DNA from 3 places in the Alicyclobacillus sp. TC genome. Region 1 is predicted to be linked to each of the others. Evidence: riboswitches for the same ligand, from Rfam matches in the RefSeq annotation. Region 1 holds a riboswitch; each other region holds the start of a gene.
What was found. A riboswitch is a leader RNA that binds a small molecule or an ion and turns the genes downstream of it on or off. The one in region 1 is predicted to bind cyclic di-GMP.
Positions count from the first base shown of each region.

Region 1 (3,150 bases):
GCATAAAAGGCAGCTGTGCTGGTGATCGCGTCAATCATCGCATTGGTGGCAACGACTTTCTGATAGTAGGGTTGAATGGCTGGACGGGCAAACCAGTGCTCAGGCCAATATTGTCGGACTAACCGCCGAGCCTCTTGATGAATTAACTGTTGATGATGCGAAGTTATTGTTGCAACGGAAACATGTGTGAGTGTCGGGCCGACCAAGATATGCTCCTGTAACAATTTTTTCATGATGGGAGCCAGTCTGGGCAATTCTTCAACAATTTCTGTCATACGAACCTTCCTTTTCTAGTGCGAATGCTGTCTCATTTTATCAATTTTATCATGTTCGAAAGAAAAAGGATTCCTATCCATAGAAATGCGTATGTTGGAATAAAATCAATATTCGGAGCACAGAATAAATATAGAAACACATCCTTTCGACACCGTAGGGCTCACGCTTCACCGCGCGTGGGCCACTCCCATGAGAGGGGGAACCTGTGTGCAGGAAGACATACTGGATACAGGAATGACCAAGAGAGTCGATGAATTAGGAAGAATCGTCATTCCCAAAGAGTTACGAATGAGTTTAGGCATAGAGTGCGGAGATGAACTTGAATTTTTGTTAGATGAGGAGAATTTGATTCTTCAGAAATATGTACCGGGATGTATTTTTTGTAAGAATACAGAAGATCTTCTATGGTTTCACGAGCAGCAAGTCTGTCGTCATTGTACGCAGCAATTACAGCAGTATATCAAATACTAACTTGAATGAGCCACAGTCAAGAAAGCCCAGACTGTGGCGAATGACTTGTGTAGCCTCAGGCAACAGGTACAGTCTTACAGGTCGTCACGGCTGTAGGTACCAGCAAAAAGAACAATACAAAGATAATCAAAAATACAATAGCCCAGCGTGTCAGTCCATCGAGCATTTTTCAACCCTCCTTTAGCATTAAAACATGCTAAACGAGTCTTCATGGAACCGGACAAACACACGAATTTGAAAACGAATCCATCTAATTTACCTAGATTCGGTTCAGTTGACCTGCCCTCCAATCGAATAGGAAGTATTCAGAAAGGTTGAGGGAGTCATCATCGCCCAATCTTCCACAGCCATAGGTCGTGCCCAGTAGTATCCTTGACTTAAATCGATGCCCAGTTGTTGAGTGATTTGTACCTCCTCTATCTTTTCTACGCCCTCGGCAATCACTTGTTCTCCGGAATCCATGTAACACAATAGATGAGATAGTAACCGCTGTTTTCTATCTGAAAGATGAATGTTTTGAATGAGTGAACGATCTATTTTGATGAAATCGGGTTCCAATATCACCAAGGTAGACAAATTGGCATGTCCGACCCCCATATCATCTAAAGCAATTCGAACGCCTAGAGAACGTAAGGGTCGTAACATCTCGAATAGGGTTTTCGGATCATAAGCTATGTATTCAATCATTTCAAAGATAAGTTGGCTGGGCGGGCAATGACTCTCTTGCAACAGATGTTCTAATTCCTCCAAATAGGCACGCTCCGTCAGACTATGGGGACTAACATTGACAAAAATCGGTTTAGATTGCCATTTTGCTGGCAACTCCAAACGTTTCTTCAAGCTCATTGATAAGGCTAGCCGGTCGATTTCAGTAGATAGTTGATATTCATAGGCAGCCTGAAACCATACATCCGGCGGTATCCCCTTCCCCTCGCATTGAGGGCGACTTAACGATTCATACGCAAAAAAGTGCTCTTTGCGATGATGAACGATAGGTTGAAACACCACATCTAGTTGTCCTCTTTGAATACTGGATAAGATACTTTGCAAAACGGAAGTGGGTATATTTGGTCGATTAGACAGTTTATACCCCCCCCCCCCCCCCCGAGGGATATTTTACCATTTTTGATGTGTGAATCTTGTACCATGTGTATCTTACCCACCCCTCTATCGTTTGAGGGCCACCCGTTTCCTACGGATGGCCCCCTCGTTCTTCTCGCCCTATGCGGCAACCCGGCGATCCTAGGCACATACCCTTAGACCCGTAGCTTTGCGTCCCAATGTTTCCATTGGTATGCTTTGATACGCATTTCTGAAATTTCTTCCTACCTTATCTTCCTACAAATTCCGACAATTTTCAACCTTTTGTCACAAAAGGAAGGTCATATACCTCAAATTCATTTCGAGTGCGAACGTACGATCGAGCGAGTACACAAGAACATCTTCTTACCAATCCGCTGCGCTATGTGCCATATCCGCGTCGAGTTCAAGACCAAGCCAAGAACGCAGGTATGGATTGGTGTGTTTCTGTGCTTCTGGCCACAAATGACGAGCTAAACGGTAGGAACAGATCCACGGACGATGGGTTTCCGGCAAGAAAGACCGATCAAACTTGGCATTATGGGCCACCCGTACAGCGTCCTGGATATGCGTCAGAATGGTTGGCCACACTTCTTCCCATGTGGGTTTGTCTTTGACCTGTCGATTGGTGATGTGATGCACTTCCGAAGCTTCCGGCGGTATCGTTTGTTGGGGATTGACAAGCGTCTGATAGAGTGGGCGAATGCCGTTTTTGCTCACCTCGACCAGTGAAATGTCCACAATCCGATGGATGGTTGGGTCTAGACCTGTCGTCTCTGTATCCAGCACCACAAAGCGTGTATCCTGTATACGCATGTAGGTTCTCTTCCGTTTTTGGAGATTGTAACCAAAATAGGACGTTGGAACAAGCCTGTAACCGACAGAACACGCTCTGCAGTCACGAAGATATACCGTGCGGATGGAAAATGCTCTTGTCACAAAATGTGTAGCGGGTACGTCTATACAGGTAAACAATCGAAACTAGGGGTGGTTTTTGTGCAAAAACGAATCTGGGGACTGACTGCGTCTATGCTTGCATTGACGTGTTTGACGGTGACCGGGTGTGGGACAATGTCATTGATCAATAAAAATGGAAATACACTCAACCCTACAGCATCATCTGATAGTCCCCATTCATTTAAGCCAAGTCGAACACATCGAGATGTTAATTCAGCCAAAAGCGTAGTTATATCTCCTTTAGAAAACCTAAAATCAATCTATATGGTCAATGGAACCACCGGATGGGCCAATTCTTCCCGTTCAATTTTTCGAACTACAACGTCGGGACGAAAATGGGTACGAGTTTTCAATTCCAAGCACATT
Region 1 is NZ_CP044434.1:1,509,839-1,512,988, forward strand. Features, by position in the region: gene FY534_RS07405 (class I SAM-dependent methyltransferase) at 1-275, opposite strand, end outside; gene FY534_RS07410 (AbrB/MazE/SpoVT family DNA-binding domain-containing protein) at 484-747, shown strand; gene FY534_RS07415 (EAL domain-containing protein) at 1,018-1,797, opposite strand; cyclic di-GMP riboswitch class I at 1,972-2,056, opposite strand; gene FY534_RS07420 (3'-5' exonuclease) at 2,194-2,643, opposite strand; gene FY534_RS07425 (beta propeller repeat protein) at 2,824-3,150, shown strand, end outside.

Region 2 (3,150 bases), 1.1 Mb from region 1:
AGATTGGCTGAAGCAATCCGAAAAAAATCGAGCGGAAAATGTAATGATTGTCGACTTGCTGCGCAACGATATGAGCCGAATTTGTAAAATCGGCAGCGTACATGTACCTGTGCTGTTTGAAATTGAAGAATATCCTACCGTTTGGCAAATGACCTCCACCATTTGTGGAAACTTGCAACTCAACGTCCGTTTGGAAGACATTTTTAGCGCCTTGTTCCCTTGCGGGTCGATTACTGGAGCGCCCAAAATTCAAACGATGCGGCGTATTGCTGAGTTGGAAGCTGAACCGCGCGGAGTTTACTGTGGAGCTATTGGCTATGTCAAACCAGGCGGAGACGCGATATTCAACGTGGCCATTCGTACCGTTACATTGCATCAAAAGGGAAACACTTGGCAAGCGGAGTACGGTGTTGGCGGAGGCATAACCATAGATTCTACACCAACCGAAGAGTGGCGTGAGACTCAGGCTAAAACAGCATTTCTCAGACAAAATCGTTCACCTTTTTACCACAAGGAATTTGCTTTACTAGAAACACTCTTACTGCAAGATGGACAGTTTGTGCTACTAGAGGAACATATGGAAAGATTGCGATCATCCGCAGCTTTTTTCCATTTTCCTTTGCCAGAAGAACGCATTCTGGCTGATTTGCATTCACTGAGCATTGCCAGTTTTCATGAAGCAGCTTTGCGCGTACGTCTGACTGTGGATGCAAAAGGAGGATATGATATCAACTTCCAACCTACAGAACGTATGCACGGGAGAACCGATGCACTGCCAAACCCAGAAAGCACCAGACAAAACCCTGTCTTCAAAATCATGCTTGCCCAAAACCCCGTGGACTCAACAAACTTGTTTCTCTATCACAAAACAACCTATCGGAACCTTTATCAAGTACACGTTTCAACCAATCCTAACGTACTTGATACTTTACTTTGGAATGAGCGTGGTGAAGTAACTGAATTCACGATTGGTAATTTAGTCGTATGGGATAAGGGTCGCTATTGGACACCCCATCGCCATTGTGGCCTTTTAGCAGGTACGCTGCGCCAACATCTTTTAAAACGAGGACTTGTAGAAGAAAGCGTGCTGTCGTTGGACGACGTGTTGCATGCGGAGCATCTGTGGTTTATCAATTCGGTTCGCGGATGGAGAAAGGTTGAAATATGCAAAAATATTTAATTATATTCTATTTTTTATAGACAAGCCCGAATAGAATGATTATGATAAAGACAAATTTAAGAATTAAATTTAACATGTGTCAAAGGCAAACCTGTGGAAATGCAGGGACGCAAAGCTAAAGGGGCTAAAGCGAGAGAATCGCCATGCTTGCCAGTTGCCACTCATGAATGATGACGTGGTTTAACTGGCAATCAGGTGTCCTCCAGCCTGTCTGCCAGTTTTTCTTTTCTTTCAAGCCAGATTCAATAGCTTACTGGCTTCATCCATCGAAGTAAAAGGGGTTGGGTAAACTTGATGAAGAAATGGTTCAGTCAATTACAGCCAGACAAAAAATCTCTCCTTACCGGTGCAGTCGTTGGTACGCTCTTTGGCTCGCTGCTTGCGGGAGGTGCTGTGTTTGCAGCTACCAGCAACTTTGTCCAGGCTCAGAAAGAAATCGCGAATTACGACGGCATCAAGGGCAGTGCTCTTGTTTATGGCGGCACAACTTATGCTGAACTTTATGCCGTACAGCAAGTGCTCCAAAAACAAGGTATTGTGAACCAGTGGAATGGCGACGTCAAAAACTTCTCTATGGATTCTCCATCACAGAGCCTACAACAACTTTCCAGTGAGAACAGCAACCTAGATCAACAGGTAGGAGATTTTAAAGATATTCTCAAAAGTATTGAGAAACTTCCGAGCAATGACCAGCAACAAGTATTGAATCAATTAAATGGATTGCTTAGCAGTACGAGTACGTCCACCAATACAAGCACATCGGATAACAGCACGAGTGATTTAAATGTTTGGGCCAAAGGATTGTTAAGAGCTGAACAAGAAACGGAAGGAAATCCGGGCAACGCAAACTCAGTTCTGCAAAACCTGATTCAACAATTTTCTCAAAAACATGGAGATCACGGCAACAGTCAAGATCATCAAAATGATGGACAAGACGGACAAAACAATTCACAACAGAATAACGGCAGTAATTCAGGAGACGGGTCAACTACAGGATCAGTCTATGGCAATACAGGGGATAACTCCGGAGATTAAGGGGCAAGCATGACATTTGACCGTGTACTGCTATGATAAATATCTCGCCAACAGAGAAACAAGCGGTTTCAACGTTTCAGCAACGATTCCAGCTTTGGCGAAACAAACCGGTACACGGTCAATTGTCCTTTACGCTCATGTTTGGATTGATGCATAGCTTCGTTTGCAGCCAAAATCAAGTCTTCCAGCGTCTCCACTTGCACCGGATAACAGGCGGCCCCTACACTAACCGCGCCCTCAATGGTCTGCCCAGCGATGGTATATTGTCCACTCAACGCGCGAACGAGACGTTGTCCTACCAGATTACACTCTTCCAGTCCGTGTATTCGGCAGAGCACAATAAATTCATCTCCACCGTGGCGCACAACCACATCTCTTTGGCGCACCGCTCCACGTAAACGTTCTGAAAATTGCACCAAAAACGCATCGCCTGCGTCATGACCATAACGATCATTGATAAATTTAAAATTATCGCAGTCAATATAAAAAAGTCCATATGTTGCGCGAGAATTACGAAGAAGTCGCAGGCACCGATCTAAGTATCGACGATTGTGGAGCTTAGTCAGCGGATCGCGATAGGCAGCCTTTTTCAGTTTCTTTTCATAGCGTTTACGCTCAGATATATCACGTATAGTCAGAAGAAAATAGCGATGCTCAGCAAGCCGCTGCGGAAGAGGGTCAACGACCACTTCGCCGCACCAGCCTTCAAAATCCATATCCATCACATGCCGCCCGCTGTTTTGCGTTACAGTGCGCATAAGTGGAATGAGTTGTTCGAGAACATGGATACTGTGCACATCATGCAAAGAACGTCCAGTAAGTCCCTGCCATCCCCCAATACGCGCTTCCGCTGATGGGTTGCCAAAAATGTAAGTATATTCACCATCTGGCCCCTGGCGGACAACCGCCAACGGATCGGACATATGTTTGAGAAT
Region 2 is NZ_CP044434.1:2,601,128-2,604,277, forward strand. Features, by position in the region: gene pabB (aminodeoxychorismate synthase component I) at 1-1,180, shown strand, start outside; cyclic di-GMP riboswitch class I at 1,255-1,342, shown strand; gene FY534_RS12750 (hypothetical protein) at 1,472-2,215, shown strand; gene FY534_RS12755 (sensor domain-containing diguanylate cyclase) at 2,284-3,150, opposite strand, start outside.
Region 2: linked by a shared signal. The riboswitch ahead of FY534_RS12750 (hypothetical protein) and the one ahead of FY534_RS07415 (EAL domain-containing protein) in region 1 are both predicted to bind cyclic di-GMP.

Region 3 (3,150 bases), 920 kb from region 1:
GTTGGGGATGAAGAAGCTACCATTCAAACACAGGGTCCTTTTTCTCAAACAGTACAATCCAAACCTTTTACTTTATTGGAAGGTCAATCCTTGCTCATTCAGTACACGCTTCAATGGCCTTTAAGCGCTCATAATGATTATCAGGGGCTTTAGGCTATATGCAAGTGCAAGTTCAAGCGATTCCCGTGGGCACACCTTCTAATCCGTCAGGTCCGACAACGCCCAATAGACCACCTCAGCCCAATTTACCCAATGGAGGAAATCCTCCTGTTACTGTAACGCAGCCCAATCCATCAGGAGGGAATGCACCGCCGATTAGAGAACCAGGTTCTGGAAACGGAAGTCAAGGGGAGTTTCTAGCATTTCTAGTCACCCGTCAGGCGGGCATTCAGAAGGACAAACAGTTCATGTCATTCCCATTTCATCTCCTGGTCAATCTTCTGTCATTGGAGCAACATCTCCCGTGACTGGGGTACCTGTATTGGAAACTTTAGCCGAAGCTTTGAGTTTTATTCTGCTTGGCATAGGAATGCTTTTCTTAGGGAGTCGATTGCGAAAAGAGAGATAGGGATATTGAAAATCATTTCTAAATAGAGAATTTCCAAATAAAAATCCTCATTGCGCAAGAAATGAGGATTAAACATTTGATTTATGCCACTGATACGGATTATATAAAAAATTAAGAATCCCTTTTATCCTGGATTTTTTTCCATCTTTGATATTCAACAAATTGTTTGAATTCTTCAATATCAATCCCGGAAAGTTTTGCTTCTCTAGCAATTTCTAGCCATTCTTCATCAAGCCCGTATGGATTTTCTGAATCCACCGTGGATACCACATCCACAGGTAATAACTCCACCAAGGGAATTTGAAAGACATGAGAAAGTTTTTCCAAAACTTGAATGGACGGGTTTTGTTGTTTGTCTCGTTCAATCATACTTAGGTATGACTTGGCTACCCCAGAACGCTCAGACAACTCATTGAGCGACCAACCACGAGATTTTCGTAAGGCTTGTATGCGTTTGCCAATCACAGATGTCTCCCCGCCCACTCCATGTGTAAATTTTAAATAAAAGTGAATCATTTCATACTATTGACATTATTCCTTCAAGACAACGTTTGGATAGTGCGGGAAGAGAGGAAGCGTCTGACTTCTTCTTTCGTTAAACCAAAGTCTCGAGCCATTGCCATTAAACCTTCCCAATCCTGTAAGCTTTCAGTATCCCTTTTGTTCTCTTTGTCTGTCATTGTTTTAGGCTGAATGTTGTGCAATTCCCTTTACCCCATTTCGGTAAGATTTCCTACCGAACCCTTGCAACTCAGCCATCCTGGCTTAATTTTATATTTTTCCATCCAGGACCCGCAGTTTTGCGTCCCTGTCTTTCAACAGGTTTGCCCTCAAGGAACTAGGATACGTTCATTATACGAAACAGATTGTGCTTCGACAATCTAAAAATGTTCCGATTGGACTCATATCTATATTTTGAAACGAAAGAGATTGAATTGAAACATTTGGAACATTATTTCCGTTTACAATACTTTCGAGCACCGTAAGCATATGTCCTGTCGTCATAACGGTGAACGGGGAAATGCAAAGCGACGGGATCGAGAAAGGAAAAGAAACGTTTAAACAGAGATGAGCGTTACAAACAGGCTAACACAGTTGAAATATGAAAATATAGAAAGCCAATATGTTTTGCGGGTAGAGGTAAGGGATACGAACGGAATATTCATGAGAGAGATGAACGAATGAGAACTAACAGAAAATCAATCAAGGAATTAAAAAATTGGCGCTGCACCGCTCATATATGGACGGACAGCGCTCATCTCTTTAACAATAGCTCCCTTCAAACGGTTGAACTTGGTCCGGAATATGCGTCTCATTGAAAGATTGTGCAGGCAGATTAAAAAATTGATCCGTAATGCTAATAAGTGGGCGCAATACTTGTAGATTGAGTATATTTATAATCCCAAGTGGAATGAAAGATTTTCCAGTGCATACCATCCCAAACTTTGTTTCATGCATGTGGTTCCAAGTTTTGATGTTGAATAGGATTGTAAGCTTTTCCGCCAATCACTTGAGAACGTAATCGTTTTATTAACAAGAGAATCGTTAAAAGCTTGTATTTTGGCAGGCGTAAAGAACTGTATTCCTGAAATAGCAGAAAGTGAAAGAACTCCAATGGCGAAGTACCTAGAATAAGTTCCTTTTGTTATCAAAATAAGAGATTTACTAGTTATCTGTTGATTTTATATACAAATACCAATAAATACTATAAATAATTTAATTATAAAAATGGGTTTCATGAGCTAGTATTTAGGGGAAGAAATATAAATTTACTCATGGACCATGAGTCCAATGAGTCTAGTATTTGTGGTATTTATGCAATTGGACGGGGGAATTATTCCTTTGAACAGTCTATTTCTTTTAACAAGTTTTTAGCTCGAACCATTCTTTCTTGATATTGCAATTTCATTGCTTGAACATTTTCTACTTTTCGATTCATTTTTTCAATCAACTCTTCTAGTATTTGAATAAAATTTTGGACGATCCGTTTTTGTTCTTCTATATTTTCATTTTGCTCTTGAAAATTCTTCTTTAATTCTTGCAAGGATTGTTCAGCAGACAACGTTTCTTGAATCTCTTGCAGTGAAATGCCGAGATGCTCTTTTAAACGCAATATTTGCTGCAGCATGTCTATCGTTTTTTCATCGTAAAGTCGATGACCTCCATTTGTGCGTGCTGCTGCAGAAATGAGTCCAACTTCCTCATAGTAACGAAGCGTTCTTGGTGTGATACCAAGCTGTTTGGCAACGTTGTCGATAGTCAAAAAGTATTTATCCTGTTGTGCCAATCATATACCTCCGTTTCTTATCTAAGCTGATTTTGGTTGTATTCTTTCCTTCTACAGGACATGGCTCTAGGTTATCCTACAGAAAAGAAAATATATTCGAGTTGATTGCGATTTACACTTGGTCTAGGATATTATACAAGTTATTCAGTTAACGTCAACGTAAATTAGTTGCATGTTTTCATTGTTCATAAGGAGGTGAAACCCAAGCTGTGAAAAATCAGCTTGGGATAGATGAAGATAGCCAATGGAGTCGAAATGCTGGAATTGGAAATGAATATAATGGGGAGGAAAAATT
Region 3 is NZ_CP044434.1:593,757-596,906, forward strand. Features, by position in the region: gene FY534_RS02895 (hypothetical protein) at 1-153, shown strand, start outside; gene FY534_RS02900 (hypothetical protein) at 159-467, shown strand; gene FY534_RS02905 (helix-turn-helix domain-containing protein) at 680-1,033, opposite strand; gene sinI (DNA-binding anti-repressor SinI) at 1,108-1,248, opposite strand; cyclic di-GMP riboswitch class I at 1,311-1,407, opposite strand; gene FY534_RS02915 (helix-turn-helix domain-containing protein) at 2,403-2,855, opposite strand; gene FY534_RS02920 (MBL fold metallo-hydrolase) at 3,087-3,150, shown strand, end outside.
Region 3: linked by a shared signal. The riboswitch ahead of sinI (DNA-binding anti-repressor SinI) and the one ahead of FY534_RS07415 (EAL domain-containing protein) in region 1 are both predicted to bind cyclic di-GMP.